DNA from 3 places in the Arthrobacter sp. S2(2024) genome. Region 1 is predicted to be linked to each of the others. Evidence: riboswitches for the same ligand, from Rfam matches in the RefSeq annotation. Region 1 holds a riboswitch; each other region holds the start of a gene.

Region 1 (3,267 bases):
CGATGTTGTCATCACAGGTCTCCCGCTCGCCTCGAAAGAGGACACCGAGGCCTCCCTCGTCTGGACCATGGTGCTGGTCTCCTTGGGCGGACTGGTCCTGATCGGGCTGGCCGGAACCGTGCTGATCCGCCGCACCATGCGGCCGTTGGAGCAACTCTCCGACGTCGCCACCAAGGTGTCGAAACTTCCACTCGACGCCGGTGAAGTGGCCCTCGCGGTGCGTGTTCCGGCGTCGGCGGCCCATCCGAGCACCGAAGTGGGAAGCGTCGGCCATGCTTTGAACCTGATGCTGGACAACGTCTCGAGCGCCCTCGAGGCCCGCCAGCAAAGCGAAACCAAGGTGCGCCAATTCGTCGCGGATGCGTCGCACGAACTACGCACTCCGCTGACCGCCATCCGCGGCTACACCGAACTCTTGCGCATGACCGAGACGTTCACCGAAGACGGGCGCAAGTCGCTGGGCCGGGTGCAGAGCCAGTCCGAACGCATGACCACCCTCGTGGAGGACCTCCTTCTCTTGGCCCGGTTGGACGAAGGGAAGGCCCCGGAATTCACCGATGTGGACCTCACGCAGTTGGTGATCGAGACCGTCAGCGACGAGAAAGTCATGGCTCCCGAGCACATCTGGCAACTCAAGCTCCCGGATGAGCCCCTCACGGTCCGCGGCGACACCACCCAACTCCACCAGGTTTTGGCGAATCTGCTCTCCAACGCCCGCAAGCACACCGAGGCGGGAACCACCGTGGTCACGGGCGTGATGCGCTCCGCCGATGGCAGCGCCGTGGTGACCGTGACCGACAACGGCCCGGGCATCCCGCCTGAATTCCAGGGCAGGATCTTCTCCCGCTTTGCCCGTGCCGACGCCGCCCGGTCCGGCTCCGAGGGCACCTCCGGCCTCGGCTTGTCCATTGTGGAATCCATCGTTCAGGCGCACGGCGGCACGGTCGAAGTGGCGTCGCGGCCTGGCCGGACGGAGTTCGCGGTGCGGCTCCCGGCGCTCAGGACTGCCCCGGCCTGACGGGCGAACCAGAAGAGTACGACGCCGGTGCCCGGCGCGCGCAAGTCGACGCACCGGCGTCGTGATCTCCGTTACCTAAATGTGACTTAAGCTGGATCCTCCTGTACCGTCGAATAGGTGCGCTGGATCATTCCGGCCACCGCCGGGTAGGCGCCGAGCTCTGCCACTCCCCGGTGCCCAACAGTCCAGGCAGAGACGGGGGACCCAGGTCTCCGGGCAAGCGCTCATGTTGAGCCAGCCCTAGGGGTGAAGCCGTGCCGCCACGTTCCGCTGTGGCCACGGCCGGATGACCTCATCCGAATCCGACAGCTAACTCCGCAGGCGTCGAGAGGCAATCACCATGTCTGATTCCAAGGATCAGTCGCGCCCTGTTGCGCGCCACCGCGGCGAACCTGCCCGGAGAAACAAGTCACGTTCCACGCTGAGGCGAGCCGCCTCGAACCTCGGCACCGGCCAGCGCATGGCAGTTGTTGCCGGCGTCGTTGCCGTGTTCCTCGGCGCAGGCGCTGCCACCCAGGCCGCCGGACAAGCCATCAACGCCCAGGACATGAGCCGCACGTCCGAATCCCGCACGGTGGATCACTCAGCCACGCCTTCGGCCACCGCCACGCCGTCGGCGAGCGCAAGCGCGATCCCCAAGCCGAGCACTGCGTCGACGCCAAGCCAGGCGGCCGCGCCCGCTCCAGCCGCCGTCGCGCCCCAGGCTGCCGCACCGGCCGCACCCGCTGCACCCCCTGCTCCAGCGGCACCGGCTGCACCAGTCGCCGTCGATGATCCCTCCGGCGCCCAGGCCTACGCCGCAAGCATCCTTCCCTCCTACGGTTGGGGCCAGGGCGAAATGTCGGCCCTGATCACCTTGTGGAACAAGGAATCGGATTGGCGCACCACTGCCACCAACGCCTCCAGTGGCGCTTACGGCATTGGGCAGTCGCTGCCGGCCGAAAAGATGGCGTCCGAAGGCGCCGACTGGCAGACCAACTACCAGACGCAAATCCGCTGGGGCCTGAACTACATCAAGGAACGCTACGGATCGCCGTCCGCGGCATGGTCCTTCCACTTGGCCCACAACTGGTACTAAGCCAAGAGCCAACCACAAAGTACGTCGAGGTCCGTCCCTTCCGGGGCGGGCCTCTCCGTTTCTTGGCCAGGCAAGTGATGCGCCACGCTGGTCACACATCCACAGCCACGTCACAGGTTCCGCCTAAAGCCTTCATATTCGGCAACGGCACTCTGGATACATGACGCTCATCGAATCCACCTCCGGAACCCTGAAGGACCCCGCGGTGGTGCCGCCGGGCCTTCCCATCCAACCCAGCACTCCCATCCAGCGCGGCACGGGGCGGCGCGCCCCCGTGGACACCCACACCGCCATCCCCGTCCTCGACGTCACCATCCCCGTCTTCAACGAGGAACGCGATCTCGAAGAGTGCCTGCGCAGGCTTCACGGCCACTTGCGCGAATCCTTCCCGCATGGCTTCCGCATCACCGTGGCGGACAACGCGAGCACGGACGGCACGTTGAAAATCGCGGAGCGCGTAGCCCGGGAACTGCCTGAGCTCGCGGTTGTCCACCTTGACGAGAAGGGACGCGGCAACGCCCTTCGCAAGGTGTGGCTTGCATCGCCGTCGCCCGTTCTGGCTTACATGGACGTTGACCTTTCCACTGACCTCGCCGCACTGGCGCCCCTTTTGGCGCCGCTGATCTCCGGCCATTCGGACCTCGCCATCGGCACCCGACTGACCCGTAACTCGCGGGTCGTCCGCGGCCCCAAACGCGAGTTCATTTCGCGCGGATACAACCTGATGCTGCACTCGTTCATGGGTGCCCGCTTCAGCGATGCCCAGTGCGGCTTCAAAGCGATCCGGGCAGACGTCGCCCAGCAGATCCTCCCGCACACCATGGATAACTCGTGGTTCTTCGACACCGAACTCCTGGTCCTCGCCGAACGCTGCGGCCTCCGGGTCCACGAAGTTCCCGTCGACTGGATCGACGATCCCAATTCCAGCGTCGACGTGGTGCGGACCGCCCTCGCCGACATCCGCGGCATGGTCCGGCTCACCCGGGATCTCGTCTCGGGCCGCATCCCCATTCCGGAACTGCGGGCGGCACTTGCACGCGGGCCGCTCCCGGCGTCGTCCCGAATCGCCGAGCAAAGCCCGCGCAGCAGCCTATTCGGGCAATTGGTCCGGTTCGCCGCGATCGGCGCTGCGTCCACCCTCGCCTATGTGCTCATCTTCCTGTTCTGCCGC
Region 2 (3,267 bases), on a different contig from region 1:
TCTGATCCGATCGCGGCGACCCTGACACACCGTTCCGCCGCACTGCAGGCCACTATCGGGGTCGATTCCGTGCTTTTCAGCGCCGGGACTGAGACGCACTCGGTCCTGTTGTTCCGCGAAACGGGCGGACGGGCAGAGCATGCCCAGGTCCTGGTCCACTATCAGCTGGAACTCGCCAAGCGCGCCGGCCGAAAAGTGGACCGCGTCATTCTTGGCATCAGCGAGCCGTTTGCGGCTATTCGCCAACTGGGCCGGGCGTACCGGCAGTCGAAGCTCGCGGCCCAGGCTGCCGCCGTCGATCCTCCGCTCGGCGAGCTCGTGGACAGCCGCTCGGCCGGGATCTACCAGTTGTTCGAACGGCTACAGGCGCCCGGGGGCTGGGACGATTCGGGTTCCGTGCACTTCCAGGAGATCGAGGACGCCGACCGCAACGGCGAGCTGCTGCCCGTGCTCGAACTGCTTTACGACAGCGACGGCTCCGTTCAGGATGTGGCCTCGAAGCTCCACCTGCACCGCAGCAGCATCTACAACCGACTGGCCAGGGTCCGCCAGCTTATCGGAGCGGATCCGCTGAATGGCGCCACCCGGCTCGAACTCCACGCAACGCTCAAGGCGCGCCGCTGGGCTGGCCGACCGCGGATTTGAAGCGCAGGTACCGGAAACCGCGCTGGCCTACTTGTTGAACTGCCTCAACTGAAGGCTGCAGCGCCAGCGGTCCGGGCGGTGCTGAATCATCTGCGTCCGGGTGTTCCGGCAGCATCGTCCGTGCCACTCGACGGCAAATGCTCGATGCCCTCCCATCCTCACTGCAGTGCCTTGGTTGCTGCGTCCAGAATCGACCCAAGATCGACGCCCGGTTGGGTAGGCGGTGGCGTCGGTGTGGGGCTGGCCGGGGTCCGTGGCTTCCAAGAACCTGTGGGTGCGGGAGTCGGAGACGCTGGATCCGTCGGATCCGGTGTCGGGGTTGGGCTAGCGGGTCCGGTCGGACCGGGGCTGGGAGCCGGCGCAGGCTGAGCCGGAACCGGGGTGGAAGGAACAGGCGCCGGGGTGAGGCTTGGGGGCAGCGCTGACGGGAGGGCCGGAACCTGAACGGAGATCGACGGTGCAGGGACGCTCGACGGTTCCACAGCTACCGGTCCTTGCGGCGAATGCTGCGCCGGGTCCCCGGCCTGGCCGGACTTGGCGCTCGGGGTAGCTGCCGAAGGTGATCCCGCAGCGCTGGGGGAGGTGCTTGGCGTCGTGGAAGGAGCGCCGGATTGCGTGGAGTCCTGGCTGTCTGCGCTGGCAGCGTCCTGGGCGCGGGATTCCTGGCCGAAGAAGGGCAACTCGAGGGCTTGTCCCAGGGAGCCGGCGGCCAACAAGATGCCTAGGGCACCTGTCACCACTGCCATTCGGTTGCTCATCGTCCGGACGGCGGCGGCCTTCTTGAGGACGGCGTGTGGTTCACGGCTGAAGGAGGAACCGGTAAGGGGCGCCGGACCGGCGCCGGCGCGGGTTGCCGCGGGAAGTGCCGTTGTGGCTGCGTTCTCGGTTTTGGCCGACTCTGCTGCCGCGCGAGCCAAGGTCGCAGCAGACACCGTCGGTATGGCCGCGGTGGCCGGCTCAGCTGTCGCAGGAGCCGCGGTCTCGGCAGCGACAGTCGGTACGGCCGCGGTGGCAGGTTCTGCCGCCGCGGCAGGCACTGTTTCAATGGCCGCAGTTTCGCTGGCTTCTGAGGCCCGCTTCCGTTCGGCTGCGCGGGCGGCCGCGCGCGTGGTGGGTGCCGCCGTCGTCGGTGTTGCCGTGGGGGTGGGCGCCGCCGTCGAACTCAAAGGTTCGGAAGCCGGCGCAGCGATGAACGGTTCGCTGTCTGTGGCCCGACGACGTCCGGTTGGTTTGGTGCTCTCGCCCGCCACTTGGGCACGGCGAGGCTGATCCATGGTTGGGGACATGGTGATTGCCTCTCAACGCCTTCGAGGTTAGCTGTCGGGTTCGGACGAGGCCGTCCGGCCGCGCGTGGCGGCTTCACCCCAAGGGCCTGAAGTAGGCCCGGAGACTCTGGGTCCCCCGTCTCTGCCGCGGGTCTGGCGGATTCCGGGTTGCGGCAGAGCTCGGCGTCAACCCGGAAGCGGCCCGGTTGGGGACCGGGTCGCCCCTCGACGTTACAACAGCCGGCATGCAAAGTCACATTTGAATAACGGGCGCGGTGACCCGTTTTTGCCCGGCCTGGCCGGCGATGAGTCCCGCGACGTGTTCGGCGTCGCGGCCGACCCCGCCCACGAGGCCGGAGGTCAACCCGTATTGGAAGGGCATGCCCACAAAGAACAGTCCTGGGAGTTGTTCCACGGCGCCCCGGAGGGTGAGCGGCCAGCCGTCCTCATCCGTGGGAAGTCCTTGGATCCAGCCAAAGTCCGGTTGGTAACCAGTAGCCCAGATGACCGTGGACACCGGTATCGCGTGACCTTCATCGGTCAGGGGTTGGCCATCGCGCGTGCCCTTCAGGCGTGGCAGGCGGGTGACTCCAGCGGCGTCGAGCTCCCGCGTTGAGGTCCGGATCAGTGGCGCGCCGTGCTGGGTGAACCCGAGCGCGACCTTGCGGCCGATAGGGGTGGATCTGTTCAGCACCTTGTGGATGAAGAGCCACCAAAGCCCGCCGGCGTATCGCGTCACGGGGCCTGGAATGTGGAACGGAGGGTTTCCTGCGATGTAGGTGCGGTGCGTGAGTGCGAGCTCCAAGGCGATTTCGACGCCGGAGGTGCCGGAGCCGACCACCAGGACATCTCCGGGCGGAATTGAGTCCGGGTTGGCGTATTTCGCTCCGTGCAGTTGGTGGATGCCGGGATCGAGATCCCTGGCGAACGCCGGGACCCGTGGCTGTGTATTCGGGCCCGTGGCAACAACAACGTTTCTCGCCAGGATCGACCCGGCGCTGGACTGCACCCGGAACCGGCCGTCCTCCCGCTCGATGCCGACGACGCGGGCGCCATGGCTTACCGGGAGTTCCCAGTTCGTGGCGTAATTCTCGAGGTATTCGGCCATGGCGTCTTTGCCGGGAAAGGTCCCTCGGGCGGCTGGAAACGGCAGGCCGGGAAGGGAATCGTGCTGCGCCGGGGTGAAGAGGCGCAAGGAATCCCATCGGCTCCGCCACACGTCGCCGACGCGGGCCTGCGAGTCCAGGATGAGGAAATCTTGCCGGTGTTTCTTCAGGTGGTATCCGGTGGCGAGCCCCGCCTGCCCGGCGCCCACAATTACCGTGTTCACTGCCTCATTGCTGTCCATCGCGAAGCC
Region 3 (3,267 bases), on a different contig from region 1:
AAGATAACGAAATTATTACCGTGGGGCTTAATCCCCTATAGTTAAATACTGGCGCCGATACCAAAGCGTTACCTGATCCGAAGCCGAGTTCTGCCAGCGGATCAGGTGGATTAGTCCATTCACTGGCAGAAACGGAGGAACCACCATCGGCTGTCGAAAGACGGCCTTGGGGTGAAGTCCGTAGCGGAAGTGCAAACAACGCAAGGCCCCTCCGGGTACCTTGCGTTTCGTGCGCTTCGCGCGGACCGGGTCCACGATCTCTCTGGCCCGAATCCGACAGCTAACTTCGCAGGCTTGCCAGAGAGGAAAACCTTGACCACGCAGAACACCAGGGGCCGCAGGCGCGCGTCCGGTCCTACTGCTGAGCTGCGGAGCACAAGCGCCGTCGAGCACGAGCGGCCGCGCGATCCCCATCGCGAACTTCGCCGCCGCAAGGGTCCTTTGCGGCAGATGGCCGAATTCGCCGCCGCGAGCGGAGCGGGACAGAAGGCCGGAGTGGCCCTCGCCACGACGGGCCTCATCCTGACAGTCGCCATGCCGGGCACCGGCGCCATGACGGCCACGGCGGATTCAAGCCAGGCCGCCTCGGCTGTGGGCACCCAGCCCGAGATTCCGGCCGCGGCAAGCGCCACGATCGACTTCAGCCGTGCCGCAGTGTCAACCACTGCGGATCCGGACAGCAAGCTCAAGCAGCTCTTGAGCGCACAGTCCGTCGGCACCATCAAGACCTCGTCCTCCAAGGGCACCCTGGGGGCGCCCCTGGACACCCTGACCACGGCCTCGCCTTTCGGCTACCGCGTGAATCCCATCACGGGCGGTTTGGGGGAGTTCCACCGCGGCCAGGACTTCGTGGCCCAGTGCGGCACCCAGGTCCATGCTGCCGCGGCCGGCAAGGTCACCTTCGCCGGCTGGCATCCGTATGGCGGCGGAAACCGCATTGTGGTGGACCATGGCAACGGCCTGGAAACCACGTACAACCATTTGTCGTCGTTCAACGTCCAGGTGGGCCAAACGGTTGGCCGAGGCGATGTCATCGCATTGAGCGGCACTACGGGCGCCTCCACGGGCTGCCACCTCCACTTTGAAGTCATGGTCAACGGCGACGTCGTTGACCCCCTGGGCTGGCTGTAGCCGATCCGATGGAAGTCTCTCGCATGCTTGTCACGCTCCGTGACCTGAATGTGACATTCAGCCAAAACTCATGTACCGTCTAACTCGCATCAACTTTTAGAGAGTTGATGCACTCGGGTGGATTGCCTAGCTCTGCCACTGCCCGAGGTTCCGTTCGCAAAACATCGTCTGGCAGAGGCGGGGGACCCACTTTTGGTCATCTTCACCGATGGCCTTGGGGTTAAGTCGCACGACTTCCGAGAGGGAGGAGTGTGGCCGGATGACTCCCATCCGAATCCGACAGCTTACCTCGCGGGCATAGGGAGAGGCCTCTTAACGTGTCTTCACGCTCTACTGTTGCGCGCCACCGTGCCGCGGTCACCAAGACCAACTCGCTTGCCGTTATCGCTAAGACTGTCGGCAGCAACGCCGGTGGCGTAGGCCGTCAGGCAGCCGTTATCGCAGCTGCTTCCGGTCTGGTGCTCACTAGCGGTATCGCAGCCAACGCTGCAGAAACCAACGTTCCCCGCGAGTCCACTTCGACCTCCGCCCTGGAAGTCCAGTCCATCGCCCAAGCCAGCATTTCGGCCGACTCCTCCGTCGCCATCAAGTACGAACGCCCGGTGGTTTCCACCGAAGCTGCTCCGGTTGTCGCAGCTCCGGTTGCCACCCAGGAAGCCGCTCCGGCTTCGCAGGCTGCCACGGGTGCCGCTACCGGCTCCTCGACGCTTTCTGTGACCGCTGCTGTTTCGCCCGCCACGAAGGTTGCCAGCGGCAAGGGCGCAGCGATTGCTGCCGCAGCTTACGCTCAGCTTGGCGTTGCCCAGGACTGCACTGCCCTGGCCTCGAACTCCCTGGCCGCTGTTGGCATCAACTTCCACGGCTGGCCGGCAGACTACCTCTCCCTTGGCCGTACGGTCAGCGCTGCTGAAGCGCAGCCGGGAGACCTGGTCTACTACCAGAACGGTGGCATGGGCATGGCCCACATCGCTGTTTACGTCGGCAACGGCATGGCAGTCCACGGCGGCTGGAACGGTGGCACCACCGCCCTTTACAGCGTCAATGTCGGCTCCGGCCCGGTCTTCATCCGCGTTGGTGGCTAAATAGCCCCGGTTACATAGCTTCACTGGAACATCCCCGCTGGTCCGCCGGTGGGGATGTCCTGTTTTAACGAGCGTGCGCTTACGTGTCCGGCACATGAACTTTGACCGACACTGCGCTGGAACCCCCGCATGGATTCGTTGATCTGGCCTTCTGGTGTTTACTCTTAGGTTGTCGATCCACAGCCCGTACATGCAGAGGGCAGCCGGCCCTCGCGCCCCTGACGGGTGCGGCCGTGAAGAGGTACGTGCATGCGCACACTCGTTCTGAATGCTGGATATGAACCGCTGGCGGTAGTAACCTTCCGCCGGGCGCTGGTCCTTGTGCTCACCGGAAAAGCGAGCGTAGTGGCCGAAGGCGACGAGCCTGTCGTCGGGCCACAAGAGATTCTCGGACGTCCTTCCGTGATTCTGCTCAATCGCTACATCCGGCCAAGGTACAACACCATCACGGCGGTCACACGCCGCGGCGTCTTGCGCCGTGACGGTCACCGTTGCGCCTACTGCGGGAAAGCAGCGCACACCATTGACCACGTCCACCCCAAATCCAGGGGCGGCGCGGATTCCTGGGAAAACCTGGTGGCAGCGTGCTTGCGCTGCAACAACGCCAAGAGTGACCACACCCCAGCCGAGATGGGCTGGAAACTGAGGTTCACTCCGGCGGCGCCCACCGGGACTATCTGGCAAATCAAGGAGCTTGAGAAACCTGCGCCCGCATGGGATCCCTTCCTCCTGCCCGAGTCGGCGGCCTGAACCGGAATTGAGCCCGCTTCCCGGGTAATCTGGGCGGGTGGACTTTGATGCGGTGATATTGGCGGGTGGCAAGTCCTCCCGCCTCGGCGGCGTGCCCAAAGCCCAGTTGAGATACGACGGCGCCACACTCCTTGAGCGCGCCGTGGCGGCCGCACGCGGTGCGGGAAGCGTCGTCGTCGTCGGCCCGGATCCCGGCACTCTGCCGGACGGCACATTGACCGCGCGGGAGGAGCCGCCCTTCGCCGGACCCGCAGCCGCGATCGCCGCCGGACTCCTCGCCCTGGGGCACGGAGGCGAAACGCAA

Evidence for each region. Region 1 has a riboswitch for cyclic di-AMP ahead of VLA65_RS09810 (hypothetical protein). Riboswitches for the same ligand answer to the same signal wherever they lie in the genome.
Region 2: linked by a shared signal. The riboswitch ahead of VLA65_RS14025 (hypothetical protein) and the one ahead of VLA65_RS09810 (hypothetical protein) in region 1 are both predicted to bind cyclic di-AMP.
Region 3: linked by a shared signal. The riboswitch ahead of VLA65_RS02620 (NlpC/P60 family protein) and the one ahead of VLA65_RS09810 (hypothetical protein) in region 1 are both predicted to bind cyclic di-AMP.

What each region holds. Positions count from the first base shown of each region.
Region 1 is NZ_JAYKZI010000004.1:83,739-87,005, forward strand. It holds gene VLA65_RS09805 (sensor histidine kinase) at 1-1,018, shown strand, start outside; cyclic di-AMP (ydaO/yuaA leader) riboswitch at 1,183-1,356, shown strand; gene VLA65_RS09810 (hypothetical protein) at 1,359-2,096, shown strand; gene VLA65_RS09815 (bifunctional glycosyltransferase family 2/GtrA family protein) at 2,257-3,267, shown strand, end outside.
Region 2 is NZ_JAYKZI010000006.1:104,117-107,383, forward strand. It holds gene VLA65_RS14020 (PucR family transcriptional regulator) at 1-645, shown strand, start outside; gene VLA65_RS14025 (hypothetical protein) at 804-1,919, opposite strand; cyclic di-AMP (ydaO/yuaA leader) riboswitch at 1,934-2,079, opposite strand; gene VLA65_RS14030 (flavin-containing monooxygenase) at 2,164-3,258, opposite strand.
Region 3 is NZ_JAYKZI010000001.1:581,509-584,775, reverse strand. It holds cyclic di-AMP (ydaO/yuaA leader) riboswitch at 103-310, shown strand; gene VLA65_RS02625 (M23 family metallopeptidase) at 313-1,131, shown strand; cyclic di-AMP (ydaO/yuaA leader) riboswitch at 1,277-1,443, shown strand; gene VLA65_RS02620 (NlpC/P60 family protein) at 1,449-2,213, shown strand; gene VLA65_RS02615 (HNH endonuclease) at 2,463-2,963, shown strand; gene mobA (molybdenum cofactor guanylyltransferase) at 3,001-3,267, shown strand, end outside.